Regions from separate parts of the Gallintestinimicrobium sp. genome, predicted to be linked through region 1. Evidence: a T-box and tRNA genes for the amino acid it is inferred to sense, from the RefSeq annotation. Region 1 holds a T-box; the other holds one or more tRNA genes.
What was found. The T-box of region 1 lies ahead of ACLTOQ_RS13865 (valine--tRNA ligase). A T-box ahead of a tRNA ligase gene usually reads a tRNA of that ligase, here a tRNA-Val.
Positions count from the first base shown of each region.

Region 1 (8,951 bases):
TCATAAAGATCGTGATAATGACCTGACAATAGGTGGAATAGCCTGCAATGCTGTCGTTTTTGATGCCGAAGCCGCCGGTGCCCGCCGTGCCGAGGGAGAGCGTGATGGAATCAAACAGCGGCATGCCGCCAAACAGCAGGAGGAAAATCTCAATAATTGTCAGGACAATGTAAATCATGTACAAAATTTTTGCAGTGGATTTTACCTTCGGAACCAGACGGGTAACGGAGGGACCCGGGCTTTCTGCCTTCATCAGGTTCATATGGCTGCCGCCTGTGAGGGGAATCAAAGTCAGCAAAAAGACCAGAACACCCATACCGCCGATCCAGTGCGTAAAGCTGCGCCAGAACAGCAGACAGTGAGGAAGCGCTTCCACGTCTGTCAGAATGCTTGCACCGGTTGTTGTAAAGCCGGAAACGGTTTCAAACAGCGCATCGACCGGATTGGGAATATAACCGGAAAGTACAAAGGGAAGTGCACCGACACAGCTTAATACGATCCAGCAAAGTGCAGTCGTGGCAAACCCCTCACGCAGGTAGAATACACGGTTTTTCGGCTTCCTTATAACCAAAGGAAGACCGATCAGCAGGCATAACAGGACAGCAGCAACGAGTGACCAGCCGCTGCTTTCCTGATAGATCAGGGCTACCAGACAGGAGGGAAGCATAAAGGCCGCCTCCAGATTTAAAATCCAGCCGATAATATAAAAAATAATAGAATAGTTCATCGGGCGTACCTATTTTCTCAGGATATCCAGGATATCGCCGAGACCTTTCTGAGTGGTAACGATGATGACAGTGTCACCGACCTGGATCGTATCCTGACCACGGGGAATCCAGGTTTTACCCTTTCGGTTGATGCTGCCGATCAGCAGGTTGGATTTTAATTTCAGCTCTGCCAGCGGAATATCCGTGACGGCAGAGGTATCATGGATGGCAAATTCCAGCGCCTCTGCGCGTCCGTCCAGAATTTGATACAGCGTCTCGACGTTACTGCCGATGGAATTGGACATCGCGCGGACATACTGTAAAATATAGTCTGCCGTCAGATGCTTAGGATAAATGACGCTGCCGATATCGAGGTTGTTGATAATCTCGGTAAAGGCGATTTTTGTCACCTTTGTGATGAGTTTTGCGTTGGAGTTTGCCTTGGCGAACAGAGAAAGCAGGATATTCTCCTCATCCAGACCGGTTAAGGTCAAAAAGGATTCCGCTTCGGAAAGACCTTCTTCCAACAGCAGCTGCTTGTCCGTTCCGTCTCCATAGATGATGGTGGAATCAGGTAAAAGCACGCTCAGCTGTTCGCAGCGGTCACGGTTGTTTTCCACGATGCGGACGTTGATATTCATCGCCTGCAGGAGGCTTGCTGTGTAATAGCCGAGCTTTCCGCCGCCGACGATCATCGCGTTTTTGACCTGACCGGTTTTAAAGCCGATGTGTTTGAAAAAGGTGGAGGCATTCTGCGGGGAAGCGATGATGGACAAGAGATCGTTGTCCCGCAGGATAAAATTACCATCCGGGATCGCGATCAAGTCGCCGCGCTCTACGGCGCAGATTAAAATGTCGCTGTTTGTATGGGAGCCGATCTGGCTGACCGGCATGTTATTTAAGTGAAACTCCGGTTTGATGCGGAATTTTAACAGCTCCACGCGTCCTTTTGCAAAGGTGTCGATCTTGATCGCGGAGGGAAAACGCAGCAGACGGGAAATTTCCGTTGCGGCGGTCAGCTCTGGATTGATAATCATGGAGATGCCGAGCTTTTCCTTGATGAATCCGATTTCCTTATTATAAATCGGATTGCGGACGCGGGCAATGGTATGGCAGTTGCCCGCCTTTTTGGCAATCAGGCAGCAGAGCAGGTTTAATTCGTCGGAACCGGTCACTGCAATTAACAGATCGGCTTCTTCAACGCCCGCCTCCTGCTGGATATTGACGCTGGCACCGTTTCCAAGAATGCGCAGAGCATCCAGCTCTTCCGGGATGGAGGAGAGCTTCTGGGAGGATTCATCTATCAGTACGACATCGTGTTTTTCAGCGGAAAGCAGTTCCGCCAGTGTCAGGCCGACCTTGCCGCAGCCAATAATAATAATTTTCATGTTAGCCTCATCTTTTGAACTTGTTATTCGTCGTGTGTAAGGAGCAGATAGGGACTACTCCCACTCACTAGCACTCATTATAGCACGACGCAAATTTATTGCAATTGCAATAAATATTCTTGACAAAAATTTAATTCTTCCCTATAGTGTACATAGTACACGGACAAAGATGAGGAAGAAGAAGAGTACGTTTACCCGGCTGACAGAGAGGGTCCCGGATCGCTGAAAGGAGACCTGAGCAAAGGAGAACGGAATGTGGCTTTGGAATCGGAGAGCTGAATGCGCAGCTGCGTGGTAAGCTTTCACGGTAGTCCCCGTTATCGGACAGCGGTTCTAGAGGAATGACCGCGACAAGATTCCGAAACAGCTGGCGGCGCAGTCTCTGCAGCAGATCAGTTTTTCCGGAAAACAAAGGTGGTACCGCGTTTGGATTCAGACGCCCTTTGACAGAGTTTTCTGTCGAAGGGCGTTTTTTTATCGTATAGGAAACTTCGTTTCCATAAGATAAAAAAAGCTCCGCGAGGATGCGCACTCGGCGCAAGGGTAGATGGTTGCCGAAGCAACCGCGCCTCGGCGCGAGAATGTGCCAAGGCACATTCTTTTTCATTCGCAGGATTTCTGATTTTTTCTCTCGGCGTCCCAAAGCCCTATAGCGGCAAAAATGAAAATGGAGGAAACAATGAGCAAGGAACTGGCAAAAACCTATGATCCCCATGGCATTGAGGATCGTCTGTACCAGAAATGGCTGGATAAGAAATATTTTCATGCGGAAGTAGACGAGAGCAAGAAACCGTTTACCATCGTCATTCCGCCCCCGAATATCACAGGACAGCTGCATATGGGGCACGCGCTGGACAATACCATGCAGGATATTCTGATCCGTTTTAAGAGAATGCAGGGATATAATGCGCTCTGGCAGCCCGGAACAGACCATGCAAGCATTGCAACAGAGGTTAAAATTATCGAGACCCTCAAAAAAGAAGGCATCGATAAGCGTGACCTCGGCAGAGAAGGATTTTTAAAGCGCGCCTGGGAATGGAAAGAGGAATACGGTGGGAGAATCATCAATCAGTTAAAGAAGCTGGGATCCTCCTGTGACTGGGACAGACTCCGTTTCACGATGGACGAAGGCAGCAATCAGGCTGTTACAGAAGTATTCTGCCGCATGCACGAAAAAGGCTGGATTTATAAAGGAAACAGAATCGGCAACTGGTGTCCTGTCTGCAAAACTTCTATTTCTGATGCAGAGGTTGTATACGAAGAACAGGCTGGTCATTTCTGGCATATCAAATATCCGCTGATCGATGAAAACGGAGAGGTAAGCACGACAGAATTTCTGGAATTTGCGACCACCCGTCCGGAAACCATGCTGGGCGACAGTGCGGTTGCAGTTAACCCGTCCGACGAGCGTTATCAGCATCTGGTTGGCAGAAAGGTTCTGCTGCCGATTGTAAACCGTCAGATTCCGATCGTTGCGGATTCCTATGTAGATATGGAATTTGGTACCGGCGTTGTAAAGATCACTCCGGCACATGACCCGAATGACTTTGAGGTAGGAAAACGTCATAACCTGGAGCAGATTAATATCTTAAATGATGATGCAACCATCAATGAAAACGGCGGTAAGTTCGAAGGCATGGATCGCTATGAAGCGAGAAAAGCCATTGTGAAGGAATTAGATGATATGGGTCTGTTAGTCCGGATCGAAGACTACAGCCATAATGTAGGCACCCATGACCGCTGCGGCACGACTATCGAGCCTATGATCAAAAAGCAGTGGTTTGTAAAGATGGACGAGCTGATCAAGCCCGCAGTAAAAGCAGTTCAGGATAAGGAAATCCGTCTGATTCCGGAGCGCATGGAAAAGACTTACTTCAACTGGACGGACAACATCAAAGACTGGTGTATTTCCAGACAGCTGTGGTGGGGACACAGAATTCCGGCTTATTACTGCGATTCCTGCGGCGAAACCGTGGTAGCGCGCACCGAGCCGACTGTTTGCCCGAAGTGCGGCGGCACACATTTTACACAGGATCCCGATACGCTGGATACCTGGTTTTCATCCGCGCTGTGGCCCTTCTCCACTCTCGGTTGGCCGGAAAAGACGAAGGAGCTGGAATATTTCTATCCGACTGATGTGCTTGTAACTGGTTACGATATCATTTTCTTCTGGGTTATCCGTATGATTTTCTCCGGATATGAGCAGATGGGCGAAAAGCCGTTTAAAACAGTACTGTTCCACGGACTTGTAAGAGACTCTCAGGGACGCAAGATGAGCAAATCCCTCGGAAACGGTATCGATCCGCTGGAAATCATCGACAAATACGGTGCGGACGCACTGCGCCTGACGCTGATCACCGGCAATGCGCCCGGCAACGACATGCGTTTCTACATGGAGCGTGTAGAAGCGAACAGAAACTTTGCAAACAAGGTATGGAACGCATCCCGTTTCATCCTGATGAATATGGAAGGCAAAGAAGTTCCTGCGGATGCGTCTGCGCATCTGGAGCCTGCCGATAAGTGGATTCTCTCCCGTTTGAATAACGTCGTAAAAGAAGTGACCGACAACATGGAAAACTTCGAGCTGGGTGTTGCCGTACAGAAGGTTTATGACTTTATCTGGGATGAATTCTGCGACTGGTATATCGAGATGGTAAAACCCCGTCTGTATGCGACGGACGATGCCGACAGCCAGAACGCTGCACTGTGGACGTTAAAAACTGTCCTGATCGACGCTTTAAAACTTCTGCATCCGTATATGCCTTTTATTACCGAAGAAATCTTCTGCACCCTGCAGTCCGAAGAGGAATCCATCATGATTTCCTCCTGGCCGGTTTATCAGCAAGAGAGACACTTCGAGAAAGAAGAGCAGGAGATTGAAATCCTCAAGGAAGCTGTCCGCGGCGTCCGCAACGTCCGTACCAGCATGAACGTTCCGCCTTCCAGAAAAGCCCATGTTTATGTGGTAAGCGACCAGAAAGAGCTGCAAAATACCTTCGAGGAGGGCAAGCTGTTCTTTGCATCCCTGGCGAGCGCATCCGATGTGACCTGTCAGGCGGACAAGACAGGTATCGCAGAGGACGCGGTATCCGTTGTGATCCCGAACGCAACCCTTTATATTCCATTTGCAGAGCTGGTTGATCTTGCAAAAGAGATCGAGCGTCTGGAAAAAGAAGAGAAGCGCCTCGAGGGCGAGCTTTCCAGAGTAAATGGCATGCTGCACAATGAGCGTTTCATGAGCAAGGCACCGGAAAGCAAGATCGCAGAAGAGCGCGGCAAGCTGGAAAAATACACGCAGATGATGGAACAGGTAAAAGAACGGTTAGGTCAGCTGTGCAAGTAAGCGGGAAGATGCATGCTTTCAGCGAAATATGGTTTTCTTATTAAGTTTTTTATTAATAGGAAAGTGCAGGGCGGTTTTGTAACAAAAGCAGAGCCGCTCTGTTTTTGTTCATGCAACGCTGCATTCCTCTAAACCGGACGGGATTGCAGCATGTCCGCAGTTTCTGACGGAAAAACGCGAAAATGCGAAGTGCTTTCCTGAATTTCCGGAAAAATTAGATTGATTTTTTTGTGTGCCCTGCGTATTATAATGGTATTGAATCCATGAGGATAAGAGCAGATAAGCGGGAGGATGCGCATGATCAACTTTGAAGAAGAATTGAAAAAGTTCCATCCCAGCCTTGAAATCGATGAGGCGGAGGATGTGATTATAAACCACAATATGACAGACTTTACGGATATTCTGGTAGACATGGTCAAAGAGCAGGAAAAAGAAATGGCCGATGCCGCCGGGAAGAAAGAGTAAAGGAGCAAATATATGCAGTGCTATAATTGTGGAGCAGATCTGACAGAAAAGAATTTCTGCACGAACTGCGGGGCAGATGTTTCGAGATATAAGAAGCTTCTGAGCATTTCCAATTATTATTATAATGACGGTCTGGATAAAGCCGGTGTCCGGGATCTTTCCGGTGCGATCGAGAGTCTGAAGCTGTCGTTGAAATTCAACAAATATCATATCGAGGCGAGAAACCTCCTGGGATTGATTTATTTTGAAATGGGCGAGACCGTTCCGGCGCTGAGTGAATGGGTCATCAGCAAAAACCTCCGCCCGGAGAAAAATATCGCGGATGATTACATCAACGCCGTACAGAAGAGCCCGACGCAGCTGGAAGAGTTTGCACAGATGAGCCGGAAATATAATCAGGCGCTCAACTACTGTTATCAGGACAGCAAGGATTTGGCGCGGATTCAGTTGAAAAAGGTGCTTTCCGACCATCCGAATTTTGTACAGGCACATCTGCTTTTGGCGCTTTTGTACATGGATGCGGCGGACTGGGAGAAAGCGCGCAAGGAGCTGACCCGCTGCCTGCGGATCGACTGCGCGAATACGACGGCGCTTCGGTATATGCATGAAGTGGACATTGCGTTAAAAACCGATGATGACGGGAAATTTGTCCGCAAACAGGGAAAGGGCGAGGAAGTCGTCAAATACCAGAGCGGCAATGAGACGATTATTCAGCCGATCAGCCAGATAGAACCGAAAAAGAGCTTCGGGTGGCTGTGGGGAACGCTCGCAGGTCTTGCGGTCGGTGTAGCGGTATCCTGGTTTTTGATCCTGCCTGCGCGGGTACAGATCGCACAGACGGAGTTAAACAATAAGCTGACAGCAGTCGGGGAAGAAGCCGACCGCAAAAATGCAGAGATTTCCAGCTTAAATCAGCAGATAGAGACGCTGACTAAGGAAAATGACGAGCTGACGGCGCAGAACGGCAAGCTGTCCGGCGCGGACGGCAGCATGAGCGCGGTAGAAGCGCTGTTGAATGCAGCAAGTGTCTATATGGAGACGCCGGACGATATCGAAGCACTTTCCGAAGCGGTGGACAAGATCAGCCGCGATGCGATGGAGAGCAGCGACACCTCCGAGGCGGCGCGTAAGCTCTATCAACAGCTTTTGCAGGACACTGGCACAGACCTTGCAGCGAACTATTATGACACCGGCTACAAGGCATATCGTTCCGGGGATTATGAGACGGCGATTGAAAACCTGACGAAAGCGGTTTCCTATGATGAGACGAACAGTGAAGCGCTTTATGCGCTGGCAAATTCCTATCGCGACAACGGCAACAAGCGCCAGGCGAAGGAAACCTACCAGAAGGTAATTGAACTGTTCCCGAACACGGAAAAAGCAACCCAGTCCCAGCGCGCGCTGGATCAGCTGGACAATTAAAAGGCGACAATTTAAAAAGGATTTTACAAAAGAGGATGAAAAGCACAATAGCTTTTTGTCCTTTTTTTGCTATCTACGGATTCAGAATGTTTGCAGATTGCCGTGCGGCAATTCGGGGATAGCTATTTCACGGTTAAGGTCCCCAAGCCGTTTGTGCCTGCACGAAATTTATATAGAAAAAGGAGAGTAGCATGGAAGAGGATTATAAAATTATCGATCACTATCTGATGATCCGCCTGCCGGAAGAAATCGACCACCACAGTTGCAGCGTGATCTGCAGGAGGGCGGATCACATGATGTTGGACAACAGCGTCAGCCACATCGTGTTTGATTTTTCCGACACAAAATTTATGGACAGCTCCGGCATCGGCGTACTGGCGGGGCGTTACCGCAAGATTTCCTGTTTTGGAGGCAAGGTGTATGTAATTCACGCCAACCGGCGCATCCGGAAAATTTTGGAAATGTCGGGCATCGGCGATATCGTGGAGATGATAGATCAGGAAGAAAAGATTGAAAAACAATAGAATGTACGCTCTGCGAGCATTCTATTGTCATGAATAAAATTTTTCAATCGCGAGATTTGTGTCTGCGCGCACTTGACACAAACTCGGCATGCGCAAAAAGCGTGCGCAGAAATGAGAGGAAAGCATGAATAACATGAAAGTGGAATTTGAAGCCCTGCCGGAAAACGAAGGCTTTGCGAGGGTTGCTGTAGCGGCGTTTTTGACGCCCTTAAATCCGACACTGGAGGAGATCGAGGACGTCAAAACTGCCGTTTCGGAGGCAGTTACAAACGCAGTCATCCACGGATATAAGGAGCAGGGAGGAACGATTGAAATTTCCTGTGTGCTGGAAAAGGATCTTTTGAAAATGGAAATCACCGATCAGGGCTGCGGGATCGAAAATGTGGAACAGGCGATGGAGCCGATGTTCACGACGCGCCCGGATCTGGAACGTTCCGGTATGGGATTTTCTTTTATGGAAGCGTTTATGGACTGCCTGGAGGTGGAATCGACCGTGGGGAAGGGGACGCGTGTGATTATGGAAAAAAAACTGGGAAATGCGCCGTGGGTCAGTGATCCGGATCAAGAAGAGGAGTAGCACATGGAAATATCAGTATTGATCGAAAAGGCGCAGGCAGGAGATGCGTCTGCCAGAAAAATACTGATAGAAGAAAATCTGGGACTAGTTCACCATATTGTGAAACGGTTTGCAGGGCGGGGATACGAGGTAGAGGATCTGTTCCAGACCGGAACGATCGGACTGATGAAAGCGATTGATCATTTTGATTTAAGCTACGATGTCAAATTTTCTACATATGCGGTTCCTCTGATTGCAGGAGAGATCCGGCGTTTTCTGCGCGATGATGGACCGGTCAAGGTCAGCCGGTCATTAAAGGATGCGAATTATAAGCTGCGGCAGGAGGCTGCGCGCATTCAGACGCAGGAGGGACGCGACCCGACGCTGCGCGAGCTGTGTGAAAAAACAGGAATCGCCTATGAAGACGCGGTCATGGCGGTCGCTGCAGCCGGGGAGGTTGAATCGCTGTCAAAGCCGGTCTATGAGGGGGATGGGAAAGAGATCGCGCTGATGGATCAGCTTGCGGCACGGTCTGCAGACAACACC
Region 1 is NZ_JBKVPW010000018.1:24,992-33,942, forward strand. Features, by position in the region: gene ACLTOQ_RS13855 (TrkH family potassium uptake protein) at 1-727, opposite strand, end outside; gene trkA (Trk system potassium transporter TrkA) at 737-2,095, opposite strand; T-box leader at 2,259-2,542, shown strand; gene ACLTOQ_RS13865 (valine--tRNA ligase) at 2,775-5,438, shown strand; gene ACLTOQ_RS13870 (hypothetical protein) at 5,736-5,903, shown strand; gene ACLTOQ_RS13875 (tetratricopeptide repeat protein) at 5,916-7,325, shown strand; gene ACLTOQ_RS13880 (anti-sigma factor antagonist) at 7,517-7,849, shown strand; gene spoIIAB (anti-sigma F factor) at 7,974-8,426, shown strand; gene ACLTOQ_RS13890 (SigB/SigF/SigG family RNA polymerase sigma factor) at 8,430-8,951, shown strand, end outside.

Region 2 (8,951 bases), on a different contig from region 1:
AAACCAGCTTTTTTTCTTCCATAGATTCGACACACCCTTAACATCTGCTTAGCTTTCTGCAGGCTTTCTTAGCGGCTTCTGAACAGTCAGTTTCCCGATTATTTTTCTGTACATAAACCGTTCACAAAGTTTTCATCTTTCGGTCAGACTCCTGTCACATTTGACTTGTATGATAAGAGCATAGATAAAGAAAAACTTTTTCTGAAATACTTCTTTTTCATACCAGCCGGCAGGAGCACACCTGCCGGCCCTCCTTTTGTTATTCCATCGACAGTCACATAAAAAAGAATGTGCCTTGGCACATTCTCGCGCCGAGGCGCGGTTGCCTCGGCAACCATCTACCCTTGCGCCGAGTGCGCATCCTCGCGGAGTTTTTTTGTCGTATGGAAACGAAGTTTCCTATACGACAAAAAAGCCGTGTGTCCGGCACAGCATCTTTCGATGCCTGCCAAAACACACGGCTTTTTTATTCATGACAATAGAATGTTCGCGGAGCGTGCATTCTATTGTTGCAGCTGCAGGATAGAGGTTTTCTCTTATTCGCCGCCTTTTTCAAATCATTTCGAAGTTGTTCTCAGTATGAATTATGCTTCAGATTTTCAGTAAAGAATCCCGTATCTTACAGGAAAATGTATTTCAAAATAAACAGCACTGCCAGTACCCACATCAGAGGGGTAATCTTTTTTGCCTTACCAGCTACTGCATTCAGTACAACGAAGGAAATAACGCCGAACGAAATACCTTCAGAAATAGAATACATGAAGGGCATTGCAAAAATGCAGATGAATGCAGGAATTGCTTCCAGCATATCGCTCCAGTTGATCTTCGCTACAGACTGCATCATGAAGAAACCAACAACGATCAGTGCAGGAGCAGTTGCAAAGGAAGGAATTGCAAGGAAGATCGGAGAGAAGAACAGTGCCAGGATGAACAGTAATCCGGAAACAATAGAGGTCAGACCTGTTCTGCCGCCTTCTGCAATACCGGAAGAAGACTCTACGAAAGTAGTGATGGTAGAGGTACCCAGGCATGCACCAACGGTTGTACCTACAGCGTCAGCCATCAGAGCACCCTTGATGCCAGGCAGCTTGCCTTCTTTGTCCAGCATGTTTGCCTTTGTCGCACATCCGATCAGAGTTCCCAGTGTGTCGAAGATATCAACAAACAGGAATGCAAATACTACAACAACAAAGTTCAGAGATGCAATTGCAGAGAAATCCATCTTGAACAGGGTCGGTGCAACAGATGCAGGTGCGGAAATGATGCCGCTGGGGATCAGGCTGTAGAAACCAGCTTCTGCATTCGGAACATACAAGCCTGTCAGCTGACAGATAATACCCAGTACCCATGTGATCAGGATACCCAGCAGGATGTTGCCCTTTACGTTCTTGATCACCAGGAAGGCTGTGATCAGCAGACCAATCAGTGCCAGTACCACGGTAATGCCTTCGGACTGGAAGGTGCCTGCTTTTACAGAGCCATTAAAGGAGAACAGACCTACCAGTGTGGAACCATCCACTACGATATGTGCATTCTGCAGACCAATAAAGGTGATGAACAGACCAATACCAACAGATACTGCAACCTTCAGGCTCGCAGGAATCGCATTAAAGATTGCTTCACGCACATTTGTCAGGGACAGGATAATAAAGATAATACCCTCAACAAATACTGCAGTCAGAGCAACTTCCCAGCTGTAACCCATGCCCAGGACAACCGTATAGGCGAAGTAAGCATTCAGACCCATACCAGCGGAAAGTACGAAGGGCAGGTTAGCAAACAGTGCCATACAGAAAGAGCCGATTGCAGATGCCAGCGCAGTTGCTGTAAAAATAGCACCTGTATCCATTCCGGTTGCGCCGAGGATGCTCGGGTTAACCGCAAGGATATACGCCATGGTCATGAAAGTTGTGAGACCGGCGATGACTTCTGTCTTCACGTCGGTGCCGTGTTCTTTCAGTTTAAAAAAGTTTTCCATCGTTTATCTCCTCCTCATACTGATAACAAACAAGTCCAGTGTAACACAGTTTTCCGGATTTGGCTTTCCCTTTTTCATTTTTTTTTAAATTTTACCGAAAGCTGCATTATCACGTGATCCACATAGTTTCCTCGCGCCATTCGCAAAAGCGCATCTTCGATGCTTTTCGCTGCGCTACAACGCAGCTCCTTTTGCTCATGAATTGGCGCTCTCTTTTCAGCTTTCTGGTTACAGATTCTCATGCAAGCATGGAATCTGTAACCAGAAAGCTGCGAGTAAACTGGTAAAACAAAAACGCTCCGGATTTCTCCGAAGCGTTCCAATCATAGCGAGAGGGGGATTCGAACCCTCGACACTGCGGGTATGAACCGCATGCTCTAGCCAACTGAGCTATCTCGCCATAAAATAAATATGGGGCCTATAGGGCTCGAACCTATGACCCTCTGCTTGTAAGGCAGATGCTCTCCCAGCTGAGCTAAGACCCCATAATTTCTGCTGCAGGTGCATCACCTGCAACCGACTTTGTTAGTATACAAAACAATGCAGAATTTGTCAACAGTTATTTTCAAGTTTTTATTCTGCTGCTTTTTATGGCACGGCTCAGTTCACCGCATCCGTTCGCCCACGTGATTCCCCGAACGTTCACCGCGTCATTGGCGCAGCTCCTTTTGCTTGTGAACTGGTAAAACAAAACGCTCCGGATTTTTCCGAAGCGTTCTACCATAGCGAGAGGGGGATTCGAACCCTCGACACTGCGGGTATGAACCGCATGCTCTAGCCAACTGAGCTATCTCGCCATAAAATAAATATGGGGCCTATAGGGCTCGAACCTATGACCCTCTGCTTGTAAGGCAGATGCTCTCCCAGCTGAGCTAAGACCCCATAATTGTTTGTCGCTCTTCGCGACTGCTTGATTATAATATCAAAGGTTTCTGAAAAAGTCAATGGGTAATTTTATTTTTTTACAGTTCACACGCAGCTTCCCGGGTACAGATTCCATGCTTGCATGAGAATCTGTGCATGGGAAGCTACGAAGGGAGCGCCATTCTATGAGCAAAAGGAGCTGCGTAGCAGCGGAAAGCCTCGCAGAGGCGTTTTTGCGAATGGCGCGGGTGAACTGTAACTTTTCAGCAGTTCACTCGTAGCTTCCCGGGTACAGATTTCATGCTCGCATGAGAATCTGTGCATGGGAAGCTACGAAGGGCAGCACCATCATAATTTCATCCGCATAGCTTCCGTCCGGGAGCTTGAAGGCATTGGGCATTCTGCCGACCTCCTGAAATCCCAGCTTCTGATATAAATGGAGTGCACTGCTGTTGTCCGAAAATACGCCAAGCTCCAGCTGTTCATAGCCAGCCTTGCGCGCCAGATCAATCGCGCCGTTTATGAGCACCGTTCCCAGACCGGTATTCCAGTATTCCTGAACTACTGCAATTCCAAGGCTCGCCCGATGGCGCACCTTAAACCGTTCCCCGATGGGAAATATACCCACATTTCCAACAACACTTCCATCCTGAGTCAGTGCCCCCAGCATAAATGTCTGCTTTGATTCTCTCGTATTCTGCAGAATTTTTCGCTCGTTCTCCAGCGTATAAACCGCTTCCTCCGGAAGACGCATCAGAAAATGGGTCTCCTGTGCTGTTTTCTGTAAGTAAACCAGCATGGCTTCTGCATCTCCAGCATTCAGCTGCCGCACAAAAACCTCTCTTTTGTCCTTTAACACCAGCTTCCTTGCTGTCTCATAATACAGATCTGCTGTCATAGCTTTCCTCATTTCTGTACACATTTTTTGCGCATGTCGAGTTTGTGTCAAGTGCGCAGACACAAATCTCGCGATTGAAAAATTTTATTTTTCAATCTTTTCCTCCTGTCTGTGCTTCTGCTGCATCTTTATATCATGAACTTCGTTCATGATCGGCATTCGCCGTTCGCGATGAGCAAGCTTCGCCTGTTCCCGCTCACTTGCGCTCATTATATCACGAGCCAGCGCTCTGCGCTGCCAGTTCAATCAGACACTTCTGAAATTCTGTCAAAATCTCCCCATAGGGAACTGCCCAGCAGGTGCCGTAGGTATCACCACCGGAAATACTCCCAACCCAAATCCCATTCTGCGTATAAACCGCGCCGCCGCTTGAACCGTAACTCGTTTCCGAATAGAACTGCAGCACATTCTGACCCGGATTGTTCGGATAGATGACGGACAGCTGATCCAGAACGCCGATACAGCTGGCAGAACTCGGGCTGTCCAGAGAGCTCACGGCAACAAGTGCGTCGCCTGTTTTCATTCCAAGCGCGGACGCGTCCGTTCCGGCTGCCGGGGTAATCCCGCCCAGCACTTCCTCCGGCAGCTGGCTGTATTCCACCGTCAGAAATCCTGTGTCTGTCTCGGTGCTGCGATACAGCACAGCAGCGCTGCATCTTGTTCCGTCCGGCAGAATCACTTCTGTATGGTTATGTTTTAAGCAATGCGCTGCTGTCGCAATATAAATTCTGCTGCCGTCCATCACCAGCACCACGCCGCTTCCGTCCGACCGGCGGATCAGTCCGAGTTCATCTACATCACTGTAATTGATCACGGATACGTTATGAGATTTCGTCATGACGCCGACCACATCTGCGACTGGCTGCAGCGCTTTGGAAACCGTCTGTACCTGCTCCTGTGAGGTGAGCCGATGCAGGTTCGCCGCTTTCGTCCCATATGCCGGCGCACCGTAGTCAGAGGTTTCTGTACTTTCCGCCTGCGCTGCAGGCTCTGCCGCTGCTGCCGTCATCGGTACAGAGCTTATCATCATCGAAATTGTAAGCAGCAAACCCGCCGCTGTTTTCCAGACGTTCGTTTTCTGAATCATGAAAAGAAACCCTCCCCATTCTGCAGGAGTCTTGCCCAAGGCAATCGTATACCAGGCATCCGGTTCTGCCCTCCTGCAAAATCTGACCAAACTACTTCTTTTTCCCAATTGTCCTCTCTGCTGCCCTGCCTGTCAAGAAAAATTTGCTCTGTTGTGTTCCCATCCCGGCGAATTTGTTCCGGGCACTGCGTTCTTTCTTAAACTATCGCTTATTTTTGTTCGTCGAAGTCCACCAACAAATTGCTATTCAAGTTGAAAAATTTTTTAATTCCGCTATACTTACTGTTAGAAAATAGCTTATTTTATAACGAAAGAGGACATTTCATGCATACATCCAGAAAAAATCTATTCCTTTATCTTCCGATCCTGATTTTATTCCTGGCGTCGTTTATCTGGGTTTTGAAAGCGCCGGATCATTTTTCGTGGTCGGCGGATCTTTATCTGAGAAACGATGACACATCCGTCCTGTCCCAGCTTTTTTACAGCGACAATGACGAACTTTCGCAGGACAACTCCACTGATGGAACCCGGGACGGTAACATCGTCACCTTTTCCGGTCTGCCCGATCTGCGTAGTCTTACCTTATTTCGGTTTGACCCGACGAATACCCAGGAATCCTATCGCGTCACACACGTCGGCTTTTTTCTAAACGGAGAAGCTTTTTTCACAATGAATGCCGCCGATCTGGAAGCCCAGGCTTTCCCCGTCAACGCCTCCTGGCAGTTAAACGGGGAAGAGCTCGTTTTCACACCGCAAAATCCCGACAGCAGCTTTTTGCTTTCTGCTGACAGTATCCGGGAGGCTGCCGAAAATGCGGCTGCAAAGCTCCACGTTTTATATGTGCGCCAGCGCTTTTTCCTTGCCCTGTCCATCGCGCTGCTGCTCTGTGTGCTTTTATTTTTCCGCAATGGTATCGCTTCTTATCTGAAAACGTTGTTCCTGCCGGACAGCTCCGGGCACTTTGACTGGTTTGCCCTCATCAGCACGGCGGTGATTGCAGGTGCACTGCTCGTCGTCTGTATCATCGGTTTGTTTTCTGCCCTCGGTCTGCATCCCGACGAATGGGACGTCAAAGCCTGTCTGGATTACGGCATGACGCACTTTCTGCCGCCCGATATGCGGGATCCCGCTGTTGCTCAGACCTATAGCGGCTACGGTTACACCAAGCTGGAAAATTACACCTGGTACTTTTATCTTGCCGGAAAGATCGCCCTGCTTTTTAAAACGATGTTCTGCAGCCTTGCCTACTACCGCGTTCCGAACCTTTTGCTGTTTGCTGCCCTCGCCTTCTATTTTGTCCGGAATATCCGTCAGAAAAACTGGCTCATGGTCGCACTCGGAATCTGCGTCCAGTCCTGGTACATTTTTTCCTATACGACGGCAGATGCGCTGGATTTTACCATCGCTTTCGCGATCACCTGCCTGCTGTGCAACCCGCAGAGTCTGCTTTATCGCACCGTAGAAAAGAAAAAATTATGCCGGAGAGATATTCCTGCTTTTCTTCTTTTAGGGCTTTTGTTTGGCAACATCGCCCTCGGAAAGCAGTGCTATCTCGCGATTCTGGCGCTGTCCTTCTTCGTCCTTTTGCTGCGGCTGATCTGGCAGAAAGACCCCTTACAGAAAAAAGTGCTCTGGCGTAATTATCTGATTATTGTGGGCGTTTTTCTCGCCGTCTTTGCATTCCGGGCTGGCTTTGACATCGCGCACTACGGTACGGAAAAATCCCAGGTCAAGGAAGCGGTCGCCATCCAGTACGCCGACTACGACAAAAATCCGTCTACCCCGACCGAAGAGCTGAACCCGTCCTGGCATATGTACAGCCGCGGCTATACGCTTTCTGACGTCTTTGCCGAAAACCCGGACTGGTTTGCCATGAGCTACAAGAGCTTTTGCGGACTTTTACAGGATCACGATACCGGCGCGTGGTACTACTGGTGCATGGGGCTGCTCTATCTTACACTGTTTGCAGGAATCGGAATCGCCACGTTCCGACAACCTGACAATCTGCAGGGCAAAATCCGTTTTGTTATCTGCACGCTGCTGATGGTGGGTGAGCTTGCTGCATCCATTGTAAACTCCTGGCTGATCGAATCCATGGCTCAGGGACGCTATCTGCTGCCATGTATTCTGATCGCCGGATACCTTGCAAGCACCGTCCCGGAGCTGTTCCAGAAAAAAATCTACCGCACACTGCTTAGTATCGCCGGAATTTTATCCGTCGGCTACTTTGGACTGGTCGGTATCCCGCTGTTTTTCTAAGCTCTGCAGAAAACTGCAGCACTGCCATTGGAGGAAACTATGATCTCACCGGAAATCATTCATGTGAACTATATCAAAAAGGAAGCACAGACCGGAAGCTACTGCGGCATGCGATATCGGCTTTCCAAAGGAAAAAATGAAGAGGGGGACTGTATGGACGTCACGATCTGGCCAGAGCCCTTCTGCTTTGTCAAAACGCCCGCCGAGCAAAAGACAACAAAACAGTTTCCCCTGACCCAGGAGGGCTGTCTGGAAGCTGTCGCGTGGTTAAACGAACAACATAAAAGCCGCAGCTGGTAAAAACCAGCTGCGGCTTTTTTTATCGTAGTGCGCCTAGCGGCGCACGTTTCTAACGGGTTAAAGTCCCGAATCCGCCCGGTAGTGGGAAGGATATAGCCGAAAGCAAGGGTGTCCATCGTGAGATGGAATCTGAAGGAAGCTGGATGTGGGGAACCTACTAACCCACGGGCAAATCTCTGGTCTGACGAACAGGAATCTCATATGAGGTCATGCATGAGGGTAAGACTGCTATTCAAGTTGAAGCCCAATAACTACACGGAATCATGCATGATAAATGAGGCAGATGGATGGAGAGGAAGAAACGTGTGGTACCTAGGGAGGTCTGTGCGGTACGCCTTGAAAGAGGTAACCATTGCATAAAGCAATGCTGAACGCACAGAAGTCAGCAGAGGCCATAGTAGCCAAACGGAACAAGTTCCGTTCGAGGTGAAGGACCGAATCAGTAGGAGTCTTGAGTATGACCGAGAAAGGAGGAATGACCGTCTATGGCAGAAAACATTGAAAACAATGGCTGTTCGCAAAGAGATAATGCGGAACATGAAGGGTATGTGAAAGCGTCTAGGTCATTCAATCGGATATGGAAAGAAAGAGACAGTGCACAGCCGAGACTTTTGGAAGCGATACTGTATAAAGACAACTTTAACAGAGCGTATAAGAGAGTTAAGGCAAACAAGGGAGCGCCAGGAATTGATGGCATGACCATTGAGGAGGCTCTTCCATATTTAAAGGAACATCAACAAGAGATAACCGACCGCATTTATCGTGGAAAGTATACTCCGTCTCCAGTAAGACGAGTTGAGATTCCCAAACCAGATGGTGGTGTGCGAAAGCTTGGCATACCAACAGTGATAGACCGCACACTTCAACAGGCAATAACCCAACAGTTAGTGCCAATCTATGAACCGCTGTTTGCAGAAGGCAGCTATGGCTATCGTCCGAACAGAAGTGCAAAAGATGCAATACTTAAGGTTAAGAAGTACGCAGAACAAGGCTATACATTTGCTGTAGTCCTTGACCTGTCAAAGTACTTCGACACTCTTAATCACGAAATTCTCATCAATCTTCTCCGAAAGAATGTAAAAGATGAACGTGTAGTACAGTTGATAAAGCGCTATCTGAAAAGCGGTGTAATGGAAAACGGAGTAGTCATTGACACAGAGGAAGGCTCACCACAAGGTGGAAATCTATCACCATTGCTGGCAAATGTCTACCTCAATGAGTTCGACCAAGAATTCCTGAAAAGAGATGTCCCATGTATAAGATATGCCGATGACATCGTGCTTCTTGCAAAGAGCAAGCGGGCATCAGAGAGACTCTTGGAAAGCAGTACAAAATATCTTGAGGAGAGGCTGAAACTTACAGTCAACCGAGAAAAGAGCCGTACTGTCAGCGTGTTTGCAATCCGAAATTTTAAATTCCTTGGCTTTGCATTGGGAAGGAACGGAAAAGGCATTTATGTCCGAGTTCATCCGAAGTCATGGAAGAAGTTTAAGTCTAGACTGAAGGAGTTATCTTCCCGTAAGCGATGTCAGTCAATCAAGCCAAGCCTTGAGAAAATCAAGGTG
Region 2 is NZ_JBKVPW010000001.1:128,842-137,792, forward strand. Features, by position in the region: gene ACLTOQ_RS00535 (hypothetical protein) at 1-33, opposite strand, end outside; gene ACLTOQ_RS00540 (NCS2 family permease) at 620-1,978, opposite strand; tRNA gene ACLTOQ_RS00545 (tRNA-Met) at 2,305-2,378, opposite strand; tRNA gene ACLTOQ_RS00550 (tRNA-Val) at 2,391-2,463, opposite strand; tRNA gene ACLTOQ_RS00555 (tRNA-Met) at 2,702-2,775, opposite strand; tRNA gene ACLTOQ_RS00560 (tRNA-Val) at 2,788-2,860, opposite strand; gene ACLTOQ_RS00565 (GNAT family N-acetyltransferase) at 3,141-3,740, opposite strand; gene ACLTOQ_RS00570 (S1 family peptidase) at 3,955-4,827, opposite strand; gene ACLTOQ_RS00575 (DUF2142 domain-containing protein) at 5,152-7,086, shown strand; gene ACLTOQ_RS00580 (hypothetical protein) at 7,126-7,386, shown strand; gene ltrA (group II intron reverse transcriptase/maturase) at 7,872-8,951, shown strand, end outside.
Region 2: it encodes a tRNA-Val, which carries the amino acid that the T-box ahead of ACLTOQ_RS13865 (valine--tRNA ligase) is inferred to sense. The anticodon was not compared.